Regions from separate parts of the Tumebacillus lipolyticus genome, predicted to be linked through region 2. Evidence: predicted binding sites of a transcription regulator. Region 2 holds the regulator's gene; the other holds the start of a gene.

Region 1 (14,575 bases), on a different contig from region 2:
AAATTTAAATGGAGTAAATTCTTCCGATGTGGAGGGGAGTAAATGTGGTCGAATCGATCCTTAAGATTTTTTGGAAGGATTTAGGTACTTACATGCAAGAAGATGAGTACCTCTCGTACTCCCAACACGTTCGGGAGTTGATCCATTTTGTGAATGAAGTGATGGCGACAGGCGAGCGGAATGAGCAATCATGGATTCCGTTTTTTGAATATGGGCAAGAGTTTGGCTATTTGATGGGCAGCCGGAACATGACATTGGAGATGGTGTTGGAGCTCGGCACCATGTTTCACGAGACGATTTTCACTCATATTATGCGAAACTATCCGCTCTCGCATGAGGAACAGGAAGCGTTTGGGCGCATGCTCTATCTCTCTGCGAAGATTAACACCTATATGAATCGTATGGTGCTCGGGTTTCATGCATGGCAGGAAGCGAAGATCAACAGGATGATCGTGCAGGAGCGCAACCAGATCCTGGAGCAGTTGCCGTTCTCGGTGACGATCTATGATCAGGAGGGGCGTCTGCAGTTTGCGAACGACCTTGCGATCAAGTCGACCAAGCTGACGCGCGAAGAGGTGATCGGCATGACGCGGGCGGAACTGCGAGTCAGGGACAGCCGTTCTCAGGAGCCGGACGGCACATGGCGCAAGGTGATGGCCGGCGAGCCTGTCAAGCTGCGCACGGAGATGACCTCAGAAGAAGATGGGTTGCTGCTGATCGAAAAAGAGATGATCCCACTGCTCGATGAGGCGGGAGCTGTGACCGGCTCGATGACGATCGTCTATCCGGCGGTCAGCGAGAAGGAGCGGCTGTACAACCTGCACAAGCAGTTTTCTTTTGTGCTCAACTCGATGAACAGCGGTCTGTTGATCTTGAATCAAGATTTCTCGCTGACCGCTTACAACAAAAAGGCGGAGGAGATCTTTGGGCTGTCTGCCGAACAGGTGTTGGGCACCTCTGTGCTCGAACTGTATCAGCGCTACACCGAAAAGGATATGAGCCATTCGAAGCTCTACTCGGCGATGAAGCGCGGGCTCCCGATCAGGAGCCTAGAGTATTCGATCACGCTGAACGGTCGAGGGCTGACGATTCGCATCGACGGCAACCCGATCAAAAATGCGCACGGGGTGCCCGTCGGGTACATCCTGATCATCGACGATCAGACCGAGTTGCTGGCGATGCGCGAGGCGATGATGCGCAATGAAAAGTTTGCGCTGATCGGCCAGTTTGCGGCGGGCATCGCCCATGAGATCCGCAACCCGCTGACCACCGTGTTCGGCTTTTTACAGCTTTTTGCGTCGCGCTCCGTCCAACCGGACAATTTTCATGATCTGACCGTCAAGCTGCTGATCCCGGAGCTCGATCGGGCGAACACGATCCTCTCCGATTTTCTGATGGTCTCCCGCCCGCAAGCGCCGCAGCGACAGTTGGTCGACACGCAGACCTTTTTGATCGATGTGCTGCGCTTGGTCGAGTCGGAATCCAATCTGCGCGGGGTGATGCTCGAAGTGGACGCGCCGAGCGATCTGCCCTCGTTGCACCTCGACGTTCAGCAGATGAAGCAGGTGTTTCTCAACCTCTGCAAAAACGCGTTCGACGTCACCCCGCCGGGCGGCAAGCTCGTCTTGCGCGTCAAGGTGGAGGCGAGCATCGTGAATTTTGAAGTGATCGATGAAGGGCCGGGGATTCTGGCAGAAGATCTGTCGCACATCTTCGAGCCGTTTTACACGACGAAAGAGCATGGCACAGGCCTCGGGCTGCCGATTTCGCACCGGATCATCGAAGGGCATGGCGGCATGCTCACCGTGCGCTCGACAGAAGGGGTGGGGACGATCTTTGTGATCGGCATCCCGTTTGCGCAATGAAGAAAAAGAGCCTCCGCTTAGACGCGGAGGCTCTTTGGCAAGATCAGGTTGGTGACAGCCTGCAGGATGCCGTCATCCTTGACATGGGCGGTCACATGGCGAGCGCAAGCGAGCAATTCGGGACAGGAGTTGCCCATCGCAATCCCCAGGCCGACATGTTGGATCATCTCCAGGTCGTTTTTGCCATCGCCAAACGCGGCAGCTTCCTCGCGGGAGATGCCCAAGCGATCGAGCAACAGCTGCACGCCTGTCGATTTGTTGATCCCTTGGGGGGTAAGATCGAGCGCCCACGGGTGCCAGCGGTGCTGATACAGCTCGTCCGCATAGCGCTCCGTGTAAGGGCTGGCTTCTTCCTCTGGCGCGAACAGAATGCATTGGTAGATCTCCGGCAATCGGCCAGCCTCACTCACCGGGATCGGCTCTAAAAAGCCGATCTCCTCATCCGCTTGGGACAGGTAGGGGCAGTCGGCGATCGAGCTTGTGGAAAAAGTATGTTGGGCACCATAGAGCAGCAGCGTGTGGCCAGGTGTGCGCTGGGCGCGCTCCACCCATTCGTCGATCCGCTCTGTGGAAAACGCAGTGCCCGTCACTGTCTGACCGCGATGACCGAGATGAGCGCCGTTGCAGGTGATCGCCCAGTCGATGCTGAGTTGCTCGCGCAGTTCGTGCAGCTCAAACTCAGGCCGTCCGGTGGCGAGGGCAGTCGTGATGCCCTGCGCTTGTAACAGCGAGATCGCGTGTCGGGTCGAATCGGGGACGACCTTGTCGCTCAGCAGTGTGCCGTCCACATCGAAAAATACGATGCGGATCATGAGGACAACCTCTGCACATACCACTTGTCGCTCATCTCTTGCGGTGCGACTCGGTATTTGCGTCCATCTTCGAGCAGGACGAGGTAGGCGCATTCGAGCATCCGCCCCAGCTCATCCGCTTCCAGCGGGCCTTCCCACAGCATGCCATCTGGCGTTTCGACTTCGAACAGCTGCAGTTCCCCATTTAAAAATGCCACCCGTGCGGTCGCCACCTGCATGGCTTTTTCTCCGCGTGGATGGATGTGTACGGTCGCTTTGTAGGACATCTGTGATTCACCTCGTTGACATGATACCACTTCCACTGCGAGAAGGCATCCGATTTCTGATACAATGACAGGGAAGGCTGAGGAGGTGCGGACATGGGGATGAACGAGTTGATGCGGACGGCAGCAGCCGTGTTGGACCATGTGTACGACGGGGTGGCGGCGATCGACGATCAGGGGCGCATCGTGTACGTGAACCCGGCCAATGAACGGATCACGGGGTTGAAGCGGGAGCAACTGGTCGGTCGGCATGTGAAAGATGCGATACCCAGCGCGCACATCGTAGACGTGCTGGTGACAGGGGAGCCGTGCATCGGCATTCGCACCCAAGTGGGCGAGCATCTGGTCGTGTCGAACATCGTGCCCGTTCGCGAGCAGGGGGAGCTGGTCGGCGTGGTGTCTGTGTTTCGCGATGAGACAGACTTGCGCCGACTGGCACAGCAGCTCTCGAAGGCGAACGAGACGATCGAGCATCTGGAGCGCCTGATCGATGCGGAGGGGCGCGGCGGGATGATCGTCGGCGAGAGCGAAGGCATGCAAAAGGCGCTCGCGCTGGCGACAAAGGCGGCCCGCGTTTCCTCGCCGGTGCTGATCCAAGGGGAGAGCGGCACCGGCAAAGAGGTGATCGCGCGCTACATCCACGAGCAAAGCCCGCGCAAAGGCATGCCGTTTGTGCCGATCAACTGTGCGGCGATCCCGGAAAACCTGTTGGAAAGCGAGCTGTTCGGCCACGAGGAGGGCGCTTTCACCGGGGCGAAAAAGGGCGGGCGCCCCGGCGTGTTCGAGCTGGCGGACGGCGGCACGCTCTTTCTCGATGAGGTGGGTGACATGAGCTTGCACCTGCAGGTGAAGCTGCTGCGCGCCCTGCAGTTTCAGGAGATTCGACCTGTTGGTGGATCGGTCACCAAAAAGGTCGATGTGCGCTTCCTGTTTGCCACGCACCACAACTTGCGCGAGAGCGTCGCTGCGGGAACGTTCCGCGAAGATCTGTACTACCGGATGGAGGTGGTGAGCATCCACCTTCCGCCGCTGCGGGAGCGCAGGGAGGACATCCCGCTCTTCGCTACGTACGCGCTCAACAAGATCACCAAAAAGCTGGGCCTGCCGCCGCTTCGGATCGGCGACAGCGCGATGCAGGCGCTTCGTCGCTACGCTTGGCCGGGCAACATTCGCGAGCTGGAAAACGTGCTGGAGCAGGCGGCGATCTTCGATGAGGACGGACTGATCGACACGCACGATCTCCCCAAGCGCTTCGGGGATCAAGCGGTGGCAGATGTGCCGCTCGCACAGGCGGCGGAACGGACGTTTCCCACGCTGCAAGAGGTGGAAGAAAAACTGTTGCGCCAAGCGCTGCGCACGTTTCGAACCAAAGGGGAGGCGGCTGACGCACTCGGGCTCTCCCGCGCGACGCTGTACCGAAAACTCGAAAAATACGGTTTGTCAGACAATGATGTATCATTTTGATACATCATTGTCTCGTTTTGAAACAAAGCTGCAACTTCTCAAACTCGAAGCTGCAACTCCGTCCACGCCAATCGGCAGAAAAATAGTTGGCATGATTTTTGCATTAACTATTTTTCGACAAAGGGGCAGGAGGAGATGACTTCATGCGTTTGGCAGAACCGTACAAGATTAAGATGGTGGAACCGATTCGTCTGATTCCTCGTGAAGAGCGCGTTGAGAAGCTGAAAGAGGCGGGCTACAACCCGTTCCTGTTGCGCTCTGAGGACGTATATATCGATCTGCTCACCGACTCCGGAACGGGTGCGATGAGCGATGCGCAATGGGGCGCGATGATGGTGGGGGATGAGTCCTATGCGGGCTCGAAAAGCTTTTACCGCTTGGAGAAATCTGTGCAGGATGTGCTCGGCTATCAATACTTGATCCCGACTCACCAAGGGCGCGGTGCTGAACAGGTGCTGTTCCCGCTGATCATCAAGCATTCGGGGCAGTACGTGCTCGGCAACATGCACTTCGACACGACAAAGGCGCACATTGAGCTGGCGAAAGGTCGCGCGCTGAACTTCGTCATCGAGGACGCGTACGATTCTTCGACCTACCATCCGTTCAAGGGCAACTTCGATCTGGCGAAGATGGATGCGTTTATCGAAGAGAAGACGGCAGGCGAGATCGCGTTCATCCTGATCACCGTCACCTGCAATTCGGCTGGAGGTCAGCCGGTGTCGATGGAAAACATCCGCGGCGTGCACGAGATCGCTCGCAAGCATCAGATCCCGCTGTTCTTCGACGCGGCGCGCTATGCGGAGAACGCCTATTTCATCAAGCAGCGCGAAGAGGGATATGGCGATAAGTCTGTGCAGGAGATCGTTCGCGAGATGCTCTCCTATGCGGACGGACTGACCATGTCGGCGAAAAAGGACGGGCTGGTCAACATGGGCGGCATGATCGCGATCAAAGAGGATGCGGAGCTCTACACGAAGTGCCAGTCGATGGTCGTTCCCTTTGAAGGCTTCCCCACTTATGGCGGGCTGTCCGGCCGCGACATGGAAGCGCTGGCGCAAGGTCTGCGCGAAGGGGTGGAAGAGGACTATCTTGCACACCGCATCGGTCAGGTCGAATATCTGGGCGAGCAATTGCGCAAGATCGGGGTGCCGATCCAATACCCGACAGGTGGGCATGCGGTGTTCGTCGATGCGAAAGCGCTTTTGCCGCACATTCCGAACCTGCACTTCCCAGCGCAAGCGCTGGCCAACGAGCTCTATCTGGAAGGCGGCATTCGCGGGGTTGAGATCGGCTCCTTCCTGCTCGGCCGCGATCCGGAGACGCGTGAAGAGCTGATCTCGCCGGTCGAATTTCTGCGCCTGACGATCCCGCGTCGAACCTATACGAACAACCACATGGATTTTATCGTCGACACGTTTGCGCGCATCTTGGAGCGCAAGGATGAGATCGAAGGGGTGCGCTTCACGTACGAACCGGAGATCTTGCGCCACTTCACCGCGCGCCTTGCGCCTGTACAAAATTTGACCGACAGTCACAAATAAGACAAAACTTCGAAACTTTTTCGCCCCTGTATCGTATGATTAACCATATGAGAAAGGGGCGTTTACTTTGTCCAGTGAAGCAAAGATTTTTGCGGTCTTATCCCATGTGTCGTACTTCTTTTTTCCGATCCTGCTGCCGGTCATCTTGATGTTGATCAAACAGGAGGATGAGTTTGTCAAACATCATGCTAAGCAGGCGCTGATCTTCCATGCGTCGCTCTTCGTGGCAGGGATTGTCGCGTGGATCTTGTGCCTCGTGCTGATCGGCTTCCTGCTCTTGCCTGTCATCGCGATCTTCGGCATTGTCGTGACGATCATTGCGATCATCCGCTCGGTCGAAGGCGAATACTACCGCTATCCGGTGGTGGGTAATTGGTTGGACTGAGGGCAAGCTAACTAGCATCCTTGAGCCAAAAAGGGGTGCTGCATCTATGGAGAGCAGGCAGAAGACGCTCGATTCCGTCTGGCAGTCGCTGCAGGAGCTTCCGCGCATGAAGCTGAACGAGCTGTTCGTCAAGCTGGGTCTTGCCAAGTCGATGTATGCCAAGCTCAAGGATCAGGAGGCGAAGAAGCTGTTTCTCGGCCTCGCCACCCGCTTGGACGAAGCGGCGTTGAATCAGGTGGTGCTGCTGCTCCGAGCGTAACACAGGATCGGGGGCGAGCTGTCCCCGATCCCTCCCAACTGAATAGCGCAGGTCGGGCTGCCGAATACTACCTACATCTCGTTTGAGGAGGTGTGGGCAAGTGAATCCATACGCGTGTCCGAGCTGCCACAACAAGATGAGGTTTCATATCTGTGAGCAAAACCCTGTGTCGGTCAAGCTGGACCCGCAGTCGGGAGAGGTCATGGCCTACATAGACCAAGGCGATCCGATGGCACATCCGTACAAAGGGGAGTCTCGCTTGGTCGAATGTGCGATCTGCGGGCAAAGCGGCACTGAAACGCTGTTTATCAAAACGGCACAGCGGCTCTGATAAAACCGCCTCATCTGCGCGAGTTGATGAGGCGGTTTTTGATTGGAAAACATTATGATGCGATGAGGAAAGGTGGACGCTTCTTTTGTTCAAGAACTTATTTATGATTCTTTTCCGCCCGCAAGCGACGGTCGATCGATTGCTTGAGGAGCGCAAATCGGGTCAGTCGTGGGGTGCGACCTGGTTTTTGGTCGGGATCAATCTGCTCTGTCTCGCCGTGGTTGGAATTTTCTTTGCGATTGAATTTAATGAACTTTTCGAAATGGCCAATCAGGTGGCCTTAGAACCGCTCGATCTGACGGTGCTCTATGTGAGCATGGGAATCATCGGCGTGTTCGCCCTCGTTGGGATCGTGCTCACCTATGTGCTCGCTCGATTTTTCTTCGAGTGGCTGGTCGTGCTCGGATTGCGCATGGTCGCTGCGAACGAGTATCCGACCGATCCGGCAGAGCGCTTGGAAAAGCGGCGTCTGTTGGCGCTGATTCAACCTTACACCGCATGGATCTATGTGCTCGCCTCGGTGATCACGCTGCCCTTCATTACGATGTTCTTCGACCTGTCGTCCTTTATCGATCTGGTGGAGCAGAGTGAGATGGGGCTGCTGAGCGACGACGAGCTCGGAGCCGATTTTGCCATGATCATTATCAAGTTGATCATCTGGAGCGCGGCGACACAACTGCTTTCGCTCGGACTGTTCGTCTACATGATCATCGTGCGCGTCCTGGCGATCAAAAAAATCTACAACATCTCCGGAGTCAAAGCGTTCTTCGGCCCGTTCATCACCTATGTGATCCTCTACTTCATCCTGTTTGCGCTCTATCTGTTCTTTGTGATCGTGGTCGGGTTTGTGAGCGATCCGTTCCTCTTGGACCCGCGCATGGTGTAACAGCAAGCTTTACAAACGACAAGGCCGCCCCCATTCAATTGGGGGCGGCCTTCCTTTGTTGTGCTTATGCCAAGCGCTCGCGAACGGTGGTGACGATCTCGTCACGCAACGAGATGATCGATGATTCGATCTGATCGCGTTTTTCCTGATAGGTGGTGCGAAGCTGAATATTTTTCAGACCGGGCAGGTTGATGTCCACTGTCAGCAAGGCGGACTGTGCGGCCGCTTCGAGCAGGAAGGCTGCGATGCCGAGGTCGGAGATCACATTTTTGTTCGCCGTCTTGGCGATCGTCTTCGAAGCTTGCAGCGCGTCGAGGCACAACTGCGCGAGGTTGGTCGGCACTTCGGTCGCGTTTTCTGTCGCTTCCTGCAGCGACTTGGCGCGGATCGCCTTTTGCTCCTCGGTGTCTTTCGGCAGTTTGAGCGCGCTCATGTAGCGGTCGAAGGTCAGCATATCCGCTTCGAGCAACCGTTCAGCACTGGTGATCGCTGCTTCCATCTGCGCGACGATCGCCTTCATCTCCGGCTCTACCTCGCTAAACTTGGCACCTTGCGTCAAGTTGCCGACCATCGAGGTCATCGAAGCGCCAAGCGCGGCGACGAGCGCGGCGACAGAGCCGCCGCCGGGCGTCGGGGCGTCAGAAGCTGCTCTGCTCACAAAAGAGCGAATCGTTTCATCAAACGTTGCCATTGCATTCGACCTCCTTGGCTTGCAGGTTTTGCAGCTTCATCGCCCGCATCAGGTTGGCGAACAGAAGGGCGGTGGTCACCGAACCGACACCGCCGGGCGTCGGGGACATGCCGGCGACGCTGTCGATCACTTCGGGTGCCACATCGCCGGTGATACCTCCGTCTTCCGTCTCGTTGATGCCCGCATCGATCACCAGCAGGTCCGGATGAACCATCTCGGGGGTGATCAGCCGCTTGCGACCGACCGCGACAAATGCGATATCCGCTTTGCGGATGTGCGCACCGATATCGGGTGTGCGCGAGTGGCAGACGGTCACGGTCGCATTTTCGCGCAGGAGCAGGTGGATCAGAGGCAGACCGACCGTCTCCCCACGGCCGACGAGCACAACATCTTTACCGGCCAACGTGTGACCATAATGCTTGAGCAAGCGGATGCAAGCTTGCGGTGTCGCCGGGTACAGTCCGGCCTCGCCGGTGACGGTGGCAAGGCGGTTGTGCGGGGTCAGCCCATCCACGTCTTTGGCCGGGTCGATCGCTGCGGTCGCTTTTTTCGTGTCGATATGCTTGGGAAGCGGCAGTTCCAACATGATGCCGTGCACGCTTTGATCTTCGTTGAGCTGTCCGATCGTCTTCAGCAGTTCGTCCTCTGTCACTTCGGATGAAAAGGTGTGCAGCTCATAGTCGATGCCGAGCTTCTCCGCCGCCTTGCCCTTCGCTTGCGCATAATGGTAGGAAGCGGGGTCGCCTTCGACCAACAGCACCGCCATCTTGGGCGCATGTCCTCCCGCTTTCCAAACTGCCACCTCTTGGATAACCTCTTCGCGGACGAGGTCGGCTACCGGCTTGCCTTTAAATGATTGTGCCATCTTTCGATCCTCCTGAAATAGCGAACAATTTATTCTAGGGTGCAATGCAATGTTCGATTTTTTCTGTTGTTACCGATTATACACGTCCCATTTCTGCTTGTCGACCCTTCGAAAAACGAAAGAATAGTGAATTTCGGAAAGGAAAACGACCTGACTTTGATTAGCGTTTCCAAGTCAGGTCGTTTTTTGCACCGCTTACGAGTTTCTCGCCTTGCCTTTCACGTAGGAATCGGAGAACAGGAACAGCCAGGCGAGGAAGAGCAGGCCGGGGATCAGCACCAGATAGCCGAGCCCGAGCGTCCAGGTGAGAAACTTCGCCATCGTCTGGTTGACATAGGCGTCATTGATGTTGAGCAGCGGATAGAGCAGATAGGGCATGTGCGAATATCCGTATGCTGCGACGGCTGCCGCATACTGCCCGATCACCAGCACAAAGGTGATGCCAGGCCACTTGCCGCGCTGGAGGAACATGTACGCGTTGACGAACAGGAAGCCGGACAGCAACAGCAGCCAGGAATATTCGGTCGCCAGCGTCAAAAAGTGTTCCGGTCGATGGTCGGCCAACGGCAGCAGCAGGAACGCGCCAGCCCCGAGCGCCGGCAAACCTGTGTTCAGCGCCACTTGGCGAAATTTGGCCTGCGCGGACTCAGACCCCGCTCGGCTCGCGTAAAAGTGCAAGAACACGGCGGAGACGAACAGGACGCTCAGCAAGGCGAACAGCACGAACGACCATTGCAAGGGGCTTTTTAACACCTCGCCGAACAGCAGAACCAAGCGGCCGCCCTCTTCGGTGACAAATCCACCTTCCGAGACGGGGATGATGCTGACCAAGACCATCGGCAACAGCAGTCCGGTGATCGCCTGCAGGAAGGTGGGCAGCGGCTTGCGCACTTTTGCGTAGTGAAAATAGGCGAAAAAGGTGCCTTTTATGATCAGCAGGATCAGCGCGATCGACCCGGGCAAGAGCAAGATGGTGCCATAGACGTAGGCGCTCTGCGGAAAGAAGCCGACCAGACCGACCACAAAGGCGATCAAAAACACGTTGGTCACTTCCCAAAACGGAGACAGGTACCGCTCGATCACCTCTTCCACCTCGCGCGACCATTTGCGCCAGCGCGCCCAGAAGAGCAGAAATCCGGCGCCGAACTCGATCGACGCGAGAATGATGTAGGAGAAGAGGAACAGCCAGAGCAGCGAGATGGACAGTTCCGGCCCACTCATTGCGAGATCCCTCCTTCGTGTGCTCCTTCGTGCGCGCGGATCGCTTGATACTCAGGGTCGAGATCGACCGGACGCTTGCGGAAGAAGCGGATCATCACGATGCTGGTGATGATGGCGATCAGGAGATAGACCAGCACGAAGAGGAAGAAGTATTCGCGGATGCCGGTCATCGAGGTGACCGCATCCTCCATCTTCATCACGCCATAGATGATCCACGGCTTGCGTCCGATCTCGGTGAAAATCCACCCGCACTCCATGCCGACGATGCCGATCGGCCCGAGCAGAACGGCCAGCGCGAGCATCCACTTCGACTGCGGGAAATGTTTTTTCCGCCAGATTCCAAACAGGTAGAGCAGGGAGAGCAGGATGCCAAACGTGCCGGCACCGACCATCACTTGGAACAGATAGTGGATTTCCACCGGGGGCTGCACCTCTTTGGGGAACGCGTTCAGCCCGCGAACTTCCGCATTAAAATCGCCGAAGGAGAGGAAGGAGAGCAGCTTCGGCAGCTCGATCTTGTAGTGGATCTCCTGTGACTCCTGATCGATCAGACCGCCGACGAGCAGCGGTGCTCCTTCGGTCGTTTCAAAAAGAGCTTCTGCCGCCGCAAGTTTCTCCGGGTTGTAGGCGGCCATATATTTGGCGGACACGTCTCCGGCAACAGCTGTCAGGATTCCGGTGACCAGCGCAAAAGACATCGTGAGCGTCAGCGCTTTTTTAAAATAGGGAATCCGCTTTTTGCGGATCAAAATATAGAAGGCGGTCAGAGCGACCAGCGCACAGGCGGTGGTGAAGTAGGCGGATGTCAGCACGTGGAACACTTTGCTCGGCGTCGCCGGGTTGAAGATGGCAGCCAGCGGATCGATGTCGACCAGCTTGCCAGCTTCGATCCGAAAGCCTGCCGGAGCGTTCATAAACGCATTGACCGTCGTGATCAGGGCTGCCGACATCGAAGAGCCGATGATCACCGGCAGAGAAAACGCCCAGTGAACCCACGGGTTGCGAAACCGACCCCACGTGTAGAGATAGATGCCTAAAAAAATCGCTTCCAAGAAAAAGGCAAACGCTTCCATCATAAACGGAAGGGAGATCAATTCTCCTGCCAACTGCATGAAGTTCGGCCAGAGCAAGTTCAGTTGAAATCCGATCGTCGTCCCGGTGACGACACCGACGGCGACCAGAATGACGAAGCCTTTTGCCCAACGCTTGGCGAGCAGCAGATACTCTGGGTCTCGCTTGCGAATTCCGATAAACTCCGCAAGTGAAATCAGGACGGGAATCCCCACACCTAGCGTGGCAAAAAAGATGTGAAATCCGAGAGTTGTGCCAGTTAAAATACGGCTGAACAGCAGATCGATCATCAAAGCCACACCCTTTCTCTATCTCATGTAGAAGCGCTTCTGCTTTTAGCATACGCACCTCCAGATGGCGAAACAATGGTGGGGCGAGGGGGAGGGGTGACAACATTGTGAAAAACGTCACAACATGAAAGAAGGACGTTATGGTATGATGGCGAATGAAAGATTGGCATGAAAAATAGAGGCTGATCGATCATTTGTAGACAGAGGAGGTCATCAAGTAAAGATGGGAAAAAAGGATCGCAATCAAGGAAAACGAGAATCAAAACAGTTGCGCCGTGAGCGTGAGCGCCGCAAGAAAAAGCGCTTGCCGATCATCTTTGGCTCCGTCGTGGCTTGCGTCATCATCCTGATCGGCGCTGTTGTGCTGTCCAACATGTATGATGAGACCAAGCAAGAGCAAAAGGCGTTGTACCAAGATGAGATCTCCGTCTCGGAGATGGAGAGCAAAGTTTCCAGCCAGGATGATTTCTTCGCCTATTTCTATCAGCCGAGCTGCGAGCATTGCAAAGTCGTCTCGCCGATGCTGATCCCGATGGCGAAGCAAATGAACGAAGCTCTCTTTCCGGTCAACATCTACGGGAAAAACTCAACATGGGAAAAATACCAAGTGGAGGGCACTCCCGCTTTGATTCACTTTAAAGAAGGCAAGGAGGTAGGTCGCCTTGTCGGAGAGCAATCGAAAACCACATTTGAAGAGTTCCTCAAAAAATAGCATGATCTCTCTGCTAAAGCTCGTCCTGCGTCTCGTTCTCGCCGGCATCTTTCTCTGGTCGGCCATCGCTAAGTTTATGGACATTTTTACATTCGGAGAAATCTTGCGTTCCTACAACCTGTTGCCTGACGCCTCGATCAAGCTGCTGGCGATCTTGCTCCCGATCGTCGAACTGTTTGTCGGAATCGGGCTTTTGATCCCGTTTACACAGCGCATCGCCGCCTGGGGTGTGATCCTGTTGTCGCTCGCATTTGCTGGCGGTCTGCTCTACAACTACGGTGAGATTCTGCCCTACGGTTGTGGCTGTTTCGGTCCGAATGAAGCGCAGGCGGTCGGATTTCTCGATGTGTTCAAAGACATTCTGTTCATCGCAGGCGCCGCTCTGTTGCTCCTGTTGAATCGGCGAAAAACCCTTGCTTAGGCAAGGGCTTTTTTCATTAGAAGATCTTTAGAAGATCTTTTGGCGGTCGCGCTCCTCCTTGAGGATCTCCACCGACTCCCGAAACCGCAGGGAGTGGATCACTTCCCGCTCGCGCAGAAAGGCGAGCCCATCCTTGAGGTCGGGGTCGTCCGTCATGTCGATCAGCCATTGGTAGGTGGCGCGCGCTTTCTCTTCTGCTGCGATGTCCTCATAGAGATCGGCGATCGGGTCCCCTTTGGCGGCGATGTACTGCACCGAAAAGGGGACGCCAGCCGCGTTGTGATAGAAGAGGGCGCGGTCGTTGTTCGCATAATGCTCCCCAAGACCTGCTTCCTTCAATTGCTCAGGGCTTGCATCTTTGACCAATTTATAGACCATCGTTGCGATCATCTCCAGATGGGCGAACTCTTCCGTCCCGATGTCGTTGAGCACGCCGATCACCTTATCTGGCACGGTGTAGCGCTGGTTCAGGTAGCGCAGGGCGGCTGCCAGCTCACCGTCCGCACCGCCGTACTGCTCGATCAGATACTTTGCCATGCGAGGGTCGCACTTGGACACGCGCACCGGGTATTGCAACTTCTTCTCATAGATCCACACGCTGCGTCTCCTCCTTAGACTTGCCAGGGCCAGGGAGCGTCTCCCCACTCGAATGGCGCTCTGGAATAGGAGTTGCCAAACCCCTGCAAGGGGCCGAACTTCGCGTCAAACTGCTGTTTGAGCACCTGCTTTTTCTGCGCATAGAAGTTGAACTGCTCGATCGCCTTGCGGTCATGTGGGTGCGTATTCAGATACAAGTTAAGCTCAACCAAGACAAAGTCGACCGTCTGCAGGTCGTGGAGCAGTTGATAGTATTCATCGGGCATCTGTTTGCTCATCGTTCAACCTCCGGATGCTTTCCTTCGACCGGGCCGTGATAGGGATCGTAATACAGCGGCCAGAGTGTGCCTTTGCACAGGGCGGTGTGGGGATCGAACTGCGGGAGATTGGGCGGTTGCACTTGGATATAGAGCGAGGGGGGCGTCGAATAGGATTTGACAAGGATTGGCTTGCAAGGGTCGAACGGTGAGACGTACGGATGCCAAAACTTGCGCGGGGTGAACATCGGCCACTACCTCCCGTTTGTCGTGTTATCCCCACAGTATGCAGGGGCAAACGCACAGGACACTCACCTAGATCGAATTGGGCGCATGCGGAGGAACGGGCTCGATCAATGCGGTTCGAGCAGGTGCGTGAACTGGTTTTGGAGCAGGCGGGCGGCTCGCTCGCGCACCGGTTGGTTGGAGACAGCGGCAAGACAATGCAGGGCGGCATCGCGCAGTTCGTGCAGGTCGTCCGGCTCCGATCCTGTCAAGGCGGAAGCGGAGCGCTGAGCGATTGCGAGCAGCGCATCGAGCGCTTCTTGCTCCGCGTGCTCCTGTTGCAAAAATCCGCGCAGTTCGGCGATGCGGCAGATCAGTTCGCGCCACTCGAAGATCTGGCGATTTCGCTGTCTCGTCGC
Region 2 (14,575 bases):
TGTTTCGCCTGATCGTTCATCTTTTGAATCATCGCCGGAAACTCGCCTTGCGCGATGCCTGCGTACAGTGCTGGCTGCAGATCGCGATACGTGTTTTGCAGCTCGTCCTGACGCTTGTCGACCAGGTCGATCGTCACGTAAGACCCCAAACGATCTTTCACGATCGTCTCAACCTGCAGATAGGCAGCCTGCAGATCGGGCACTTGCTTCATGTCGACCTTGATCACACGCTGTTGGCCGTTTACGACAGATTCGACATGCTCAACCGTTCCGGTCGCCATCAACTGCTCTTCGAGGGGGCGTACCAGTCCGAAATTGCGGTACAACTCCCATCCACCAAACAGCAGCGACAACGTAACACAAACGATAGCCAGAATCGGAACCATCCGAATTCGAGACATGGTCATCCCCTCCTTAACCTGTTCTATTTCAAGTCGAACGACTCGAATTATTAGTTTACATAACGTACAACTCGACCCTGACAGTATAGCACATCGATCAATTGATCTGAGCAGGAGAGTAATGGAAAACGCCACTTCCATCAGGAAGTGGCGTTTATTTCGACTGCGGCAACTCGATCTGCCACAGCACTTCTCCGCTTTTAAAATCGAGATAGGTGTAACCATGCTCACCGTTGTCAAACGTTCCGTAGAACTCCCAGACAAACTTGCTCGGCGCTGTCTGAAACTCTGTCTTCGCTTTCGGAACGACCGGGCCGGGGGTGGCATGCAGCACTTCGACCATCGGCTTTAACTTCTGCTCCGCCAGCTCCTTGCGCACCAGTTGCTGCGCCCAAACCGGCTTCTTCGCCGCTTCGATCGCTTTCTCCTCCGTCAGACCTTTGTCCGCATACGTCTGAGCGACCACTTTCCCCGCCTGCGTCCAGACATAGACTTCCCGCTCCAGCTCATCGATGCCTGCGATGAAAAAACCGTCCATGCCGCCCGTGTAAGGCTTCACATCGCGCACCTTTTGCAGCACAGTCGTATCGAGCGCAGTCTGTACCGACTCTTCCGCACCCGCATATTGGGAATACATGATTTCTCGCACCGCAAAGATGGCTCCACCGACCAGAGCCGCCAGGATGAAAATGGTGATCCAGATGTACTTCTTCATCCAAAATGCTACTCGCTTTCTCTCTTATTGCTCCAATTCCTCATAGACCGAAATGTGGAGGAGACCGTCTTCGCCCTTGCTCAAACCGAACACAAAGCGACGCTCTTTTAACGTGTGATTCAAAAAATCGACGACGTGGTAGAGATCGCTCGGATTGTCAAATTCCGCAGTGCCCAATGTGACAAGTTTGGTTTCTTCCATTTAGTTTCCTCCTCTTTCGCCCGTTAGTCAAGGGTCCAATTGCGCAGATCGTCCATCAACTGGAAATGGGTAAAATCGAAATGCACCGGCGAAACGGTCACATAGCCATCGATGATCGCTTGGATGTCCGAGTCTGGTTCGACGGCGAGGTCTTTCAGGTCACCTGCGAGCCAGTAGTAGGCTTCACCGCGCGGGCTGTAGTGCTTTTCAAAAATGTTGTGATAGCGCCGTTCGCCAAGCTTGGTGATCCGAACGCCTTTGACCGCGTCCGGCTTGAGCGCCGGGTAGTTCACATTGAGCACCGTATCTTTGTTCAGCCCGTTCTTCATCACCTGGGTGATCAGTTTGGCCGTAAAGTCGGCCGCCCCTGCGTAGTCGAGCTGACTGTGCCCGCACTGGGAGACAGCGATCGATGGAATTCCTTGAACCGCCCCTTCGATCGCAGCGGAGACGGTGCCCGAGTACATCACATCACTGCCCAGATTGCTACCTTCGTTGATTCCCGACACGATGAGATCTGGTCGAGCGTCTTTCATGATCTCGTTCACGCCGAGCTTTACACAGTCGGCAGGCGTTCCCGAGACGCCGTACGCATCCACGCCATCACAAAGCTTATGATAGTTTACGAACAAAGGTCTATGTAAGGTGATGCCGTGCCCCGCTGCACTGCGCTGACGATCTGGGGCGACCACAACCACTTTCCCTACCGTCTTCAAACGCTCAGCAAGCACGCGAATCCCTTCTGCTTGCACGCCGTCATCATTCGAAATCAAAATACGCATCATTCCACTCTCCTTTCCGACCATTGTACCCGAATGGTAAAAACCATTCAACATACTGCCCTAGCCAGCGGAGATACTATGGCTACAACACTAGGGGGTGAACCGGATGACAACTTCAACCTGTAGGACGGTTTCCACCGAGGAGGTCAAGCGTTTCACCGAAAAGATGGCGCAAGAGGTTGGGCTGGCCGACCTCTTGCAGATGGAACTTTGGGCCACGCCCAACCTTCGCGAGCTGACAGTCCCCGACAGCCTGAGCAAGATGCGCAACAGCCAACTGCGTTTGCGTGGAGAGACGAATCGATAGCTTGCACATCGGTACTTTGCCCGTTACAAAATGTGACTATACATGCAAATAAAGAGGAAGAGATCAGCTGCTCTTCGCTGATCCCTTCCCCTTGCTCTTTTGCAGCGCGATCGATTCGCCTTATTCTGCGAACAGGCGAGCACAGACGCGCTCGATCTCCGCGTAGATCTTTTGCTCGTCCATCGTCAGCACCTTGCGATCTTCGACCACAAGCTCGCCATCGATCAACACATGCGTCACATCGCGCGAACCGGCCGAGTAGACGAGGTGTGCGATCATGTTGTGGCGCGGATAGAAATGCGGCTGATCGATGTCCAGCAGCAACAGATCGGCCAGAGCGCCCGCCTGCAAAGTGCCGAGCGACTCTTCGAGGAACAGAGCGCGCGCCCCATCTGTTGTTGCCATCTCCAGCGCTTTAAAGGCGTTGACTGCGATCGCGTCTTGATTCACTCCTTTGTGGAGCATCGCAGCCATCCGCATCTCTTCGAACATATCCAAGTTGTTGTTCGACGCCGCCCCGTCCGTGCCCAAACCGACGGTGACGCCCTTCTCCAGCATCTTGGTCACCGGCGCTACGCCAGAGCCGAGCTTCAGGTTGGAGTCGGGGTTGTGCGCGACGCGGACATCATATTTTGCCAGGATCTCAATGTCCTCATCTGTCAGGTGCACACAGTGTGCCGCCAAAGTCGGGCGGCTGAACACGCCGAGTTCCTCCATCAGCTTGATCGGCGTCATGCCATGCTGCTCGATGCACTCACTCACTTCGCGCGCAGTCTCGGACAGGTGAATCTGAATCGGCAAATTCAGCTCTTCGGAGACGGCGACCACCGTCTTCAGGTAGTCGGGCGGACAGGTGTAGGGCGCATGCGGGCCGAAGGTGACGGTGATTCGATTGTTTGCTGCGCCATGCCATTTCTCGTTGAACTCGATCGCCTGAGCGCGAGACGCTTCCCCTTTCGGTGGGAAGCCGATCAATCCACGCGACAGCACCGCGCGGATGCCAGAGTCTTTCGCAGCTTGCGCCACACCATCCATCTCAAAGTACATATCGGTAAACGTGGTGGTGCCGCCTTTCAACATCTCCAGAATCGCCAGCTGCGTCCCCCAGAAGATGTCGTCTGCCGTCATCTTGTCTTCCACCGGCCAGCAGCGCTCCTCCAACCAGGTCTGAAGCGGCAGATCGTCCGCATATCCGCGCAAGAGCGTCATCGCCGCATGGCCGTGCGTGTTGATCAAGCCTGGCATCGCCAGCTTGCCTTTCGCATCGATCACCCGATCAAAACTTTCCTGCGACCCCTGATAAGCGCCTGTGCCCACCTCTTGAATGCGATTGCCCTCCACGATCAGATACCCTTCCGGAATCCAAGCGTCTTCCGTCGCTGTGACGATCACAGCGCCGTGGATCAACGTGCGTGCCATTCTCATTTCCCCTCTCTTTTTCCAGCGTTTACTTTTGTCCGTAGCTGTGCAGATAGCCGTGGCGCAGGTGCTCGACATCTTCGAGCGATAATAAGACCGGGTTGCCGATCATCTTGGCGACCGCCTGAATCTGAGCGCCCTTTTCGACGATCAGACAGGTGCGAAACGCTTCGTCCACCGTGTGGCCAACGCCGACGACCCCGTGGTTGGCAAGCAGGACAGCGCCCTTTTTCCCCAGCGCCTTGACGACGTTTTGACCGAGTTCTGGAGTGCCTGGCAGCGCATATTTCGAACAGGTGACAGAGCCTCCGACCACCTGCGCCAAATCTTCCACCACCGGCGGGATGTCTTTGTGCGCGACGGAGAACGCGCTCGCATAGTTGCTGTGCGTGTGCATCACGCCGAACACGTCCTCGCGGGCGCGGTAGACGGCCAGGTGCAAGAGCCGTTCGGAAGAGGGCTTAAAGGTGCCTTCGACCACTTCCTCCGTGTTCAAATCGAGGACGCAGAGCATGTCCTCTGTCAACGTTTCATAGTCGACTCCGCTCGGGGTGATCACGACGAGGTCGCTTCCTGGCACTCGCGCCGAAACGTTGCCCCACACAGCGGCAACCAAACCGGAGCGGTACATGTTGAGAGAAGCGGTGAGCACTTCCCCTTTTGTCTTCTTCACGAGTTCGCGGTGTTGTTCCAATGTTTGCTGCGTCATTCGCGCTCGCTCCTCCTTACTTCAGCTTCGCCATGCGATCAGTATCGGGACGTTCGACCGCACCGCGATCGGTGATGATCGCCGTAATCAACTCGTGCGGGGTGACATCAAACGCGGGATGCAGGGCTGGCACCCCTTCTGGCGCCATCCGCTTGCCGCCGATAAACACCACCTCATCTGCGGAGCGCTGTTCGATCTCGATGCTCGCGCCCGTCTCCAGCTCGTAGTCAACCGTAGACATCGGTGCCGCAACGTAGAACGGGATGCCATGATGCTTCGCCAAGACGGCCAGCGAGTAAGTGCCGATCTTGTTGGCCGCATCGCCGTTTGCTGTGATCCGATCCGCCCCGACGATGACCAGATCGACCATCCCCTGCTGCATCAGGTAGCCGGCCATCGAGTCGGTGACGACGGTGACCGGAATGTTGTCCCGATGAAGTTCAAATGCGGTCAGACGAGCGCCCTGCAAGTAGGGGCGCGTCTCGTCCGCGTAGACGGTCACATTTTTACCCGCTTCGTGCGCCGCGCGAATCACGCCTAAGGCGGTGCCATAATCGACAGTCGCCAGCGAGCCGGTGTTGCAGTGAGTCAAGATGCGAGCATTGTCCGGAATGTACGGCAAGCCATGCTGTCCCATCTGTTTGTTCAGACGCACATCCTCTTCGGCGATCAGATTCGCTTCGGCGAGGATCAGCTCGGTCAGCTGCGCCACTTCCAGCTCAGCGTTCGCCTCGATCAGCCCGCGCATGCGCTTGATCGCCCAGAACAGATTGACCGCAGTCGGGCGAGTCTTTGCCAGCCGCTCGCAGACGCCCGCTAAGAACGGGAGAAACTCCGCTTTGCTCAGCTCGCTCCCCTGTTGGGCTCCGATCGCAATTCCGTAGGCGGCCGTCGCCCCGATCGCAGGCGCCCCCCGAACTTTCATCTTTTCGATCGCCTCCGCTACCCCTTCGTATGTATCGCATGTTTCCCAGATCTCATGCTCGGGAAGCTGAGTTTGATCCAGAACTTCGAGCGTTCTGCCGGTAAAGCGCAATGGTTGCATGATTTCTCCTCCAGTTTCAGTCTACAGCGAGCCCAGTTCTGCCAGCGCGTGCGGGCAGGCGCAGGTGCGCTCCCCAGAGTCGCTCGCGATCGCATGGAAAAACAGCTCGCGAATCTTTTGCACGTTCGCTTTCATCGTGTCGACCACCTCTTGATGCGTGAGCGGATGCGGAGAGATCCCGGTGCAATAGTTGGTGACCATCGCGACGGTCGCATAGCACATCTCCGACTCCTTCGCCAAAATCACCTCCGGCACCGAGGTCATCCCCACCACGTCGCCACCCCAGGCGGCGTAAAGGCGGATCTCAGCTGGTGTTTCAAAGCGCGGCCCTTCTGTCGTGACATAGACACCGCCAGAGCGCACCGCGAGGCTGTGCTCCCCCGCCACCTCTGCGAGATGTTGACGCACCCGACCGCAATACGCATCGGTCATGTCGATGTGCACAACACCTTCTGGCGCGCCTTCATAAAATGTTTGCGGGCGGCTTTTCGTCACATCGAGAAAATCATCGACGATCACCAGATCGCCAGGTGCGAGCTCCTGCTTGAGCGAGCCGACAGCTGCGGTCGCAAACACAGTGTGCACCCCGAGCTGCTTCAAAGCGCGGATGTTTGCCCGATAGTTGATCTTATGCGGAGCCACGCTATGCTTGTACCCGTGGCGCGGCATAAAAGCGACGCGCTTGCCCGCATAGGTGCCGAGCGTCAGTTCTGCAAGGCCGTATGGAGTTTCGATCGTATGTCGTTCTGCGTCATGAAGCATCGCGGGATCGTATACGCCTGTCCCGCCGATGATGGCATACTCTGCATGCATTTATTTTCTGTGCCTCCTAGTGTTACCAACAGTCATTCAGTTCCATTTAATCAGAGCGCTTTCCACTTCGTCAAGGGATGAAACACGATCAACCGAGCGGATGGTTCCTTATAAAATTAATTATCTCTCCGATTTCAACACCTGGCGAACACATCGGCGCAAACAGATCGCCATGTTTTTCCACTCGCTTGGGCATCGTTCTGATCGTGAACAGCTCAGGCAGCACTCCCTCTTCGACCTCCTCCCAAGCGAGCGGCGCTGAGACTGCCGACGAGGGAACTGCCCGCGGCGTGTAGGGGCCGGCAAGCGTTTTGCTTCTGTGATGCTGAAGAAAATCGAAGTACACTTTGTCCCCGCGATCTTTTTTCAAGCGCTCGACGGTGATCAGTTCGGGTGCCTTTTTCGTCAGATACTGTCCGAGAAACTGTGTGATCTGCCGCGTGTCAGCAAACGAGTAGCCGCTCGCGATCGGCACAAATACCTGTAGCCCTGTGGCGCCGGACGTTTTCGGATAGCTGGGCAACCTGAGATCATCGAGTGCTTCTTTCAGCAGGAGCGCCGCGCGGCTCGCTTTGCGAAACCCGGCGCGATCGACGCTTTGCACCGTCGGATCGAGATCGAACGCGATGTTGGTCGGCCGATCGAGGTTGTCGATCTTGGAAAAGGACAGGTGCAACTCCATCGCTGCCTGATTGGCCAACCAGATCATCGTCGCTCTGTTGTTGGCGAGAATGTAATGAATCTCCCGCTTCGAGTCATCCGACCAGACCGGGTAGGTTTCCATCCATTCGGGCGCTCCGGCAGGAATGTTTTTCTGGTAAAACGATTGCTGGTGAATCCCGTGCGGATAGCGGACGACGGTGAGCAACCGCTGCTGGTAATGTCGAACCATCACCTCGCTCATCGCGATCATGTAGTGGATATATTCTGCCTTTGTGATCCCCTGCTCTGGCCATAGCACTTTGTCCAGATGGGTGACAGACACCGGGTATTCGGCCATCAAGGTGTTTGAGCTCATCCTAAACCTCCGTCGACCTTGTCAGTTTCAAGCAGATCATGTTCGATAGCCGGCAGAATCACCTCGGTACGATCTGACCAACTTGCTCAAAATATGCAGCTGCGCGGATCTCGCTCCCGAAACCCACGCACGCTGGGCGCACGCAACGTCAAATCGCTCGTCCACTCCAAAAACTGCACTTCCACCACCAACTGCGGCGGAAGGTAGGCGATCTGATCATAACGAGTGCCCGCTGTGAGCTGTGGAAGGCTGGCGAACGGGTGCGGCTGGCGCGGGAGCTGACCGACAAAAGCGGTCAGCGCTCGCAGCTGATCGCCGGTCAGCCCGGAGCCTGCCTTGCCGATATAGTGCAGTCGACCTTCCTGATAAAGTCCGAGCAGAAGTGAATTGACCTGGCCGCCCCGCAGGGAGACGCCACCGACCACCGCGAAGAGGGTGCGAAAGTTTTTCACCTTTTTCCACGTTGGATGCCGCTCGCCGATATGATAGCTGCCCGCCTTCTCTTTGATCACAATCCCTTCCATTCCCTGTTCGCGCATCAGATTGAAAAGCTGTACCCCCGAGCTGTGGTTGGCGACCAACTGCACGTGCGCGGTAGGCCGAAGCGCGTCTTCCAACCGCTCTTGCCGCGCGGTGAGCGGCAGGTCGATCAACCAGCGTCCGTCGAGGTAGAGCAGGTCGAACACCAGATAGTAGATCGGGATCTTCCGCACCAGCGAGGCGATCTTGTCACTGCGCAGCGCGAGATCGCGCTTGAGGATGTTCGAAAAATCAGGTTTGCCCCCTTCCCCCAGCGCGACGATCTCGCCGTCGAGGATGGCGGAGCGCGCTTTCATTGCAGTTTTGATCTCCTGCAGCTCTGGGTAGTTGGCGGTGCGCTCTCTCTGCTTGCGATTGAACAGCAGAAGGCCCGATTCATCCAAATAGGTGACCATCCGCACTCCATCCCACTTGATCTGGTACAGGCAATTCGGGTCATCGAAAGGCTGCTCGACCAAAACGAGCGCCATCGGCTCAAGCGGCGTATTGGTGATCATTCTGCCGTCTTGCGGCGACGTCGCTTTGGCTTGGCGTCAGACGGAAGAGCGCTTGCGTCCCCTCCAGCATCTGTCCCACGCACTTCTCCCACCGCAACCGGCCGCTCCACCTCCGCGTCGCGCGTCACGTCTAAGCTCGCTTGGAGCGCCTTCATCAGATCGTGGATCTCATCTCTTCGCTGTTCGGCAGGCAGCGTGACCTCTTCCCCTTCCACCTTGTGCTCAATCATCGCCAACACCCGTTCTCGATACTCATTTTTGTACTGGGCGGGTTGAAACTCGGAGGCGAGGCTTTCGATCAGCTGTTTGGCCATGCTGACCTCCCGCTCGTCAAGCTGTAGATCGTTCGGCACCGACGGAATCTGACTCGCTTGGCGAACTTCATCCGGATAGAAGATCGTCTCCATCACCAGCACATCTTCAAACGCACGCAGCACGGCCAGCTGCTGGTTGGAACGAATGATCATCTTGGCGACTGCGATCTTTCCCGTCTCGGCGATCGCCTTCCGCAAAAGCGCATACGCCTTGCTGTTCGTGTCCTGCGGTGCGAGGTAGTACGATTTATTAAAATAGATCGGATCGATATCCTGCAGCTGTACAAAGTGCAATATATCGATCGTCTTCGTTGGCACCGGCGCAATTTTTTCAAACTCCTCATCGCTCACGATCACAAACTGTCCAGGTTGATATTCATATCCTTTTACCACTTCGCTCCATTCGATCTCTCGCTCACAGCTCGGACAGGTCCGAATGTTTTTGACCGGAGTGTTGCACTCGCGATGGAGGTAGCGAAACTTGATATCATGATCTTCTGTGGCTGCAAACATCTTGACCGGGACGTTGACCAACCCGAAAGAGATCGAACCTTTCCACATGGTATGCACTCGCGCTCACCCCTAGCTCAGTTTGCGCTTAGTATGTGTCAGGGCACAAAAAACCCCTCATGATCTCCATGAGGGGTTCTTCTCGTATCACGATTCTTCGATGTAATAGGCGAGCGACTGAAGCTCGGTCGTCACGTCAGCACTGCGCAAATGCACATCTGAAGGCACGAGGAGCGAGACGGGAGCAAAATTTAAAATGCCCTTCACACCAGCCTCGACCAACCGATCTGCAACCCCTTGTGCATAAGGTGCCGGTACGGTGATCATGCCGATGCGTATCTCCTTTTCGCGCACCGCCTGTTCTAACTCATCGATGTGCTGAATGATCAGATTCCCAACTTGCGTGCCGATCTTCTCCCGGTCGGTATCGAAAATGGCTGCGATCGACATCTTCTCATTCGTGTATCGGTTGTAGTTGGACAGCGCGATACCCAAATGACCTGCGCCGACCAGCGCAACGTTCAAATGACGATCGAGCTTCAAAATCTGCTTGATCTTTTCGACCAGGTAGCCCACTTCATACCCGATCCCCTTCCGCCCGAACTCGCCAAAATAGGCAAGATCCTTTCGGATCTGAGCAGGGTTCATATCGAGCTTTTGCCCGAGCTCGTAGGAGGAGACCGTGCGAATATTCATTTCATCAAGCAGTTGCAAATACCGCAGGTAGACGGGTAGCCGTCGCACAACCGCTTTTGAAATTTTCGGCGTCTTCAGGTAGATCCCCCCTCATAGCGAATATCCTAGAAACTTCGCCGTTTGGGGAAAAACTCCTGCGAACTACGAGGTGAGCTTTGTCATTTTTTTATTGGAATAGAACGGAAGCAGTTTGCGCTTGACGCGACAGAGAGCATTGTCGACCGCCTTGGTGGTTGTCCCCATCTCGTCCGCAATCTCTTTATACGTATTGTGATCGACATACAGCGTCAACACTTTCAACTCAAATGGAGAAAGGGAGCCTGCCAGCTCTTCACGCAGTTCTTTCAATTGCTCGCGGACCAAAAAGACATACTCCGGATCACAGATCGCAGGGCCTGGCAATGTATCCATCAGCGTTCGATCCGTGTCCTCTTCATACATCGGCCGGTTGAGCGAGAGATAGTAGTTGAGCGGCTGATGCTTGAGTCGCATCGCAGTTTTGATCGCTGTGATCAATTGGCGGGTAATGCAGATCTCCGCAAACGCGCGAAATGGGATCTGCCGTTCCTGCTGGAAATCCCGAATTGCCTTATACAAGCCGATCATGCCCTCTTGGATCAGGTCTTCGCTGTCAGCGCCCGCGATAAAATAGGACCGTGCTTTCATTCTCACGATCGGATGGAAGCTGTGAAAAATTTCTTCAACCGCAAACTCATCACCTTGCTGTGCTCGCAACACTGTCTCTTCAAAAGTAAGATCAGCGCTCTCTGCTCGAACGGACTCTGCTGTATAACGCACTTCTGCCTTTGCCATTGCCACCGCGATCACCTCAAGTTCATCTGCGTACTGTTCAACTTACCTCATAAAATCTATTAATTTGTCATAATCTTAACTTCCCTCATTAAGATACGTCAAATGACGAAAATCGCCGATATTTCCAATTTATCTCCCGAATATAGCGCTATTTGGTTCTTTTTCGACATTCCTGCACCATTGAAGAAAATTCCGAAAATAATGTCGAAAAGTGAAGAAATAAATAGAAAAGGAAGGATTCAATACGAATCCTTCCCATCAATCGACCACTAATGGAGATTTTAGCCAATTATAGACGGTGCGCAACACTTCGCGCTCCGTTCCTTGATAGAACCAAGGACCGGGCAGCGACTTGATAAAATGACGTCCATAGCGTGATTCGACGATGCGCCGATCATAGACGACGATCGCACCCCTGTCCCGCTTGGTGCGGATCAGACGGCCAAACCCCTGCTTAAACCGAATGATCGCCTGTGGCACGCTGTATTCCATAAACGCGTTGCGCCCTTCCCGCTCCAACTTCTCAGTTCTCGCTTCGACGACCGGCTGGTTGGGCGGCCAGAACGGCAGCCGTGCGATCACCAAAAGCGACAGCGCATCGCCTGGGATGTCCACCCCTTCCCAAAACGAATTCGCCCCGAACAGCACCGCCTTCTCATGCCGCTGAAATTCTTGGACAAGACGATGGCGGGAGGTGGAATCGATATTGTGTGCCAACACGCCGATGCCGTGCTCGGCAAGCGAGGGCTTGACCTTGTTGTAGGTCTCGCGCAGCATTCGATGCGATGTGAACAGCACGAGCATCCGCCCTTGCGATGCGCGGGCGAGGTTGGTTAAAGATTCGGCAAAGGAGGTGGTAAATTCGCTCTCGCTCACTCCCTTGACCGGCAATGCGTCAGCAGGCACGCAGAGCAACGATTGCTTTTTGTAGTCGAATGGAGAATCGACCTGAAGCGTCAACAGTCGATCCACCTTGTCAGATTCGGACAGCCCGAGCTGCCTGATCGCATATTTAAAATCATGGTTGATCGACAGCGTCGCGGAGGCGAGCACGATGCTCTCCTTTTTGGAGAAGAGATGAGTGTGCAGGAGCGGCGCCACATCGATCGGGGCTGAATTGAGAAAGACGACCGGCCGATGCGTCCGATCTTCCGCTTCCATCCACAGCACAGAGGTCTCCGAGCCGACGGAGCGCAAAAACGTCGCCAGCCCTTGCCAGCCGGTATCGAGCTCTTTTACCTGTCCGCCGATATCGGTGAGCAGACCTGCGTACATCTCATCGCGCATCAGCTCTTCCGAATAGTCCTCCATCTTCCCGGCGAAGCGACGAAACGACTGCATGTCCGTCTGCAGATTTTCAGAGGCGGACGCGATCGCCTCCCAAGCTTTCTCGACCGCTTCGCTCTCAAACATCTCCATTCGCAGGCGCAGCGTATATCGCCCGTTGTCTGTGCCTGTCGAGTTGTGAATCACAAACTCTTGCAGCATGCGGAACACCTCTTCATTCGAGTCCCGCAGCTCCCCGATCTGCTCAAGCATCGCCTCGACCGCAGCGCGCAGATCGGCATACACCTCCCGATCTCCGCCTTGCATGATGTCGATGTTTTGCAGGAGTTGATTGAGCAACCCTCTGTTCTTGTCGCGGAACAGCCTGTTCAGCGCACCGTACATCTGAAAGTAGGAAACTTCTGTGCCGAGATGCTTCGTCGCCTCGTCTTCGATATGGTGCGCCTCATCGAGCACAAGGTGCTGATAGCCGGGCAATACGTTGTGATCCGCTTTGACATCGGTCAACACCAGCGAGTGGTTGGTGATCACCACATCGGCGTTTTGCGCCAGTGCTCGCGCGCGGTGATAATAGCAGTTGCGAAACCAGGGGCACGCTTTGTTGATACAGGAGTCTGACGAGGAAGCCACCTTGCTCCATCCGTCCGCTTGCGGTCCGGACAAAGTCAACTCTTCGCGATCGCCGCCGCCCGTCTCCAGCAGCCAGGTGAGCATCCGCACGTTAAAGGTGATCTCGCTGTGCTCGGTGATCAAGCCAGGATGATTGACTCCCATCGCCACTTTGCGCATGCAAAGATAGTTGCTCCTCCCTTTGAGCACCGTGATCTCAAAAGGAAAGGGAACCACTTCGGTCAGCAAGGGCACATCTCGCTCGCGCAGTTGCTCTTGCAGGTTGATCGTGTGCGTCGCCACGACGACGCGCTCTCCCTTCGTCTTCGCGTAGTAGACAGCCGGAATCAGGTAGGCGAGCGACTTGCCTGTCCCCGTCCCCGCTTCGACCAGCAGGTGTTTGCCTTCGTCGAACGCCTCCGATACGGCTCGCAGCATCTGCATCTGTGGTGGCCGCTCCTCATAACCTGGCATCAGATCGGACATCGGCCCGCCTTTGGCGAGCACCGACTCCACCTCTTCGACAGAAAAGCTGGCAGACGATCCCCCCGACTCATTCTCCTTGGCTGGTATCACTACCGGTCTGTGCATCAGTCGATCGATCGTGACACACCCTTCCGGCTCGTCGATCTGCATCAGCGATGTGGTCGACTCTGCCAGCCTGCGGAACAGATGGCGCAATGGCCAATCGCTGTACTCGGTCAGGCCGTAGATCTGTTGCAGGATCAAAAACGGCAATCGCTCCGCTTTTTCGAGCAGCAGCGTAAACATCGAAGCGGTCGCCTTCGCATCGGCCAGGGCGCGATGCGCTCGCTCATGTTCAAGGCTGTGCTTTTCAACGAGCGACCCCAATGAAAAACTGGACTCGCGCGGCCAGACGATCTGGGCCAGCGTGACCGTGTCGATCACCTCGCCCACATAGCGCAGGTAGCCGCACTCCTCAAGCGCTTCATTTAAAAAGCTGAGATCGAAGTCTGCGTTGTGCGCAACCAGAATCGAATCGCCAATAAACTTTAAAAAGGACTCGATCGCTTCCTCTAGCGATGGGGCGTCCTGTAGTTCATCATCCGTCAGACCTGTCAGTTCACGAATGTAAGCAGGAAGGGGCTGACCTGGATGGATCAATGTTTGAAATTCTTCGCTGATACGGCCATCGACTAGCTTAACCGCACCGATCTCGATGATATGATCCTGAGCCGCGTTCAATCCGGTTGTCTCAAGGTCAAACACCACATATATCTCGGACACGCTCTGGGTCAGCTCCTATTTATCGTTTGTGAATAGACTCTGTTCGCCTTTCGTTCGATAAATCCTGCCGTCTGCATTCGTTTGACATAAAAAAGAGAAGCGGCGTCATCGCCACTTCTCTTTTTTTCCTAGTACAGGAAACAATATTCATCAGTTGAGCAGGAAGACGGGCTTGGTGGAGGCCGCAGTCTTCAGCACGAGCACCGGATATGCGATCATCTCCGGGTTGATCGAGCCAGGTGTAGGCGCATTGACTTTCGTTCCGACAAAAACGGCTCCGTCCGACTCGCTCAGGCTGGTCACTTCGATCGAATAGCCTGGGTTCGGCATCGAACCGCCTGCGACCACAATGTAGCGCACACCTTCCTCGTCGACCGTGTAGACGCCCGCCTCCGTCTTATTCTCTTGCACCAGCGTGTGCACCGTCTCCGGCAGCGTGCCCTTCAGGACATCATATTTTGCCGGTTTCGCCAGCTGGTTGGCGCGGGAGAGGACTTTGTCGAGCAATACAGCCGCTTCCGCTCTGGTCAGCTTCGCCTGCGGAGAGAAGCGACCCTGACCATCGCCGATCATGATGCCCAGCTGGTAAAGATAATGAATCGAGCTTTGCTCTTCTTGGGAGATTCCAGCCGTATCGGTAAACGGATATTT

The links. The regulator Rex, encoded in region 2, represses fermentation and respiration genes when NADH is low (regulators of the CRP and FNR family bind a similar motif). The targets are predictions, from matches to a motif close to TTGTGAAATATTTCACAA.
Region 1: the regulator Rex is predicted to act here: its motif matches at 12,050-12,067, upstream of ACFSOY_RS16755 (cytochrome ubiquinol oxidase subunit I).

The regions. Positions count from the first base shown of each region.
Region 1 is NZ_JBHUIO010000011.1:101,919-116,493, reverse strand. It holds gene ACFSOY_RS16815 (ATP-binding protein) at 93-1,865, shown strand; gene ACFSOY_RS16810 (Cof-type HAD-IIB family hydrolase) at 1,883-2,677, opposite strand; gene ACFSOY_RS16805 (hypothetical protein) at 2,674-2,943, opposite strand; gene ACFSOY_RS16800 (sigma-54 interaction domain-containing protein) at 3,037-4,404, shown strand; gene ACFSOY_RS16795 (tryptophanase) at 4,548-5,945, shown strand; gene ACFSOY_RS16790 (DUF4870 domain-containing protein) at 6,013-6,330, shown strand; gene ACFSOY_RS16785 (hypothetical protein) at 6,377-6,589, shown strand; gene ACFSOY_RS16780 (hypothetical protein) at 6,690-6,920, shown strand; gene ACFSOY_RS16775 (hypothetical protein) at 7,006-7,806, shown strand; gene ACFSOY_RS16770 (cyclodeaminase/cyclohydrolase family protein) at 7,871-8,497, opposite strand; gene ACFSOY_RS16765 (bifunctional 5,10-methylenetetrahydrofolate dehydrogenase/5,10-methenyltetrahydrofolate cyclohydrolase) at 8,484-9,362, opposite strand; gene ACFSOY_RS16760 (cytochrome d ubiquinol oxidase subunit II) at 9,558-10,583, opposite strand; gene ACFSOY_RS16755 (cytochrome ubiquinol oxidase subunit I) at 10,580-11,944, opposite strand; gene ACFSOY_RS16750 (thioredoxin family protein) at 12,168-12,656, shown strand; gene ACFSOY_RS16745 (MauE/DoxX family redox-associated membrane protein) at 12,658-13,077, shown strand; gene ACFSOY_RS16740 (manganese catalase family protein) at 13,105-13,674, opposite strand; gene ACFSOY_RS16735 (spore coat protein CotJB) at 13,689-13,952, opposite strand; gene ACFSOY_RS16730 (spore coat associated protein CotJA) at 13,949-14,179, opposite strand; gene ACFSOY_RS16725 (hypothetical protein) at 14,285-14,575, opposite strand, start outside.
Region 2 is NZ_JBHUIO010000002.1:366,979-381,553, forward strand. It holds gene ACFSOY_RS01090 (hypothetical protein) at 1-401, opposite strand, end outside; gene ACFSOY_RS01095 (hypothetical protein) at 556-1,116, opposite strand; gene ACFSOY_RS01100 (DUF4264 family protein) at 1,141-1,317, opposite strand; gene surE (5'/3'-nucleotidase SurE) at 1,341-2,099, opposite strand; gene ACFSOY_RS01110 (hypothetical protein) at 2,206-2,406, shown strand; gene ACFSOY_RS01115 (amidohydrolase) at 2,527-3,825, opposite strand; gene ACFSOY_RS01120 (class II aldolase/adducin family protein) at 3,854-4,534, opposite strand; gene mtnA (S-methyl-5-thioribose-1-phosphate isomerase) at 4,551-5,579, opposite strand; gene mtnP (S-methyl-5'-thioadenosine phosphorylase) at 5,601-6,392, opposite strand; gene ligD (non-homologous end-joining DNA ligase) at 6,481-7,410, opposite strand; gene ligD (non-homologous end-joining DNA ligase) at 7,497-8,447, opposite strand; gene ku (non-homologous end joining protein Ku) at 8,444-9,322, opposite strand; gene ACFSOY_RS01150 (redox-sensing transcriptional repressor Rex) at 9,419-10,045, opposite strand; gene sigH (RNA polymerase sporulation sigma factor SigH) at 10,109-10,780, opposite strand; gene dinG (ATP-dependent DNA helicase DinG) at 11,039-13,924, opposite strand; gene ACFSOY_RS01165 (S-layer homology domain-containing protein) at 14,075-14,575, opposite strand, start outside.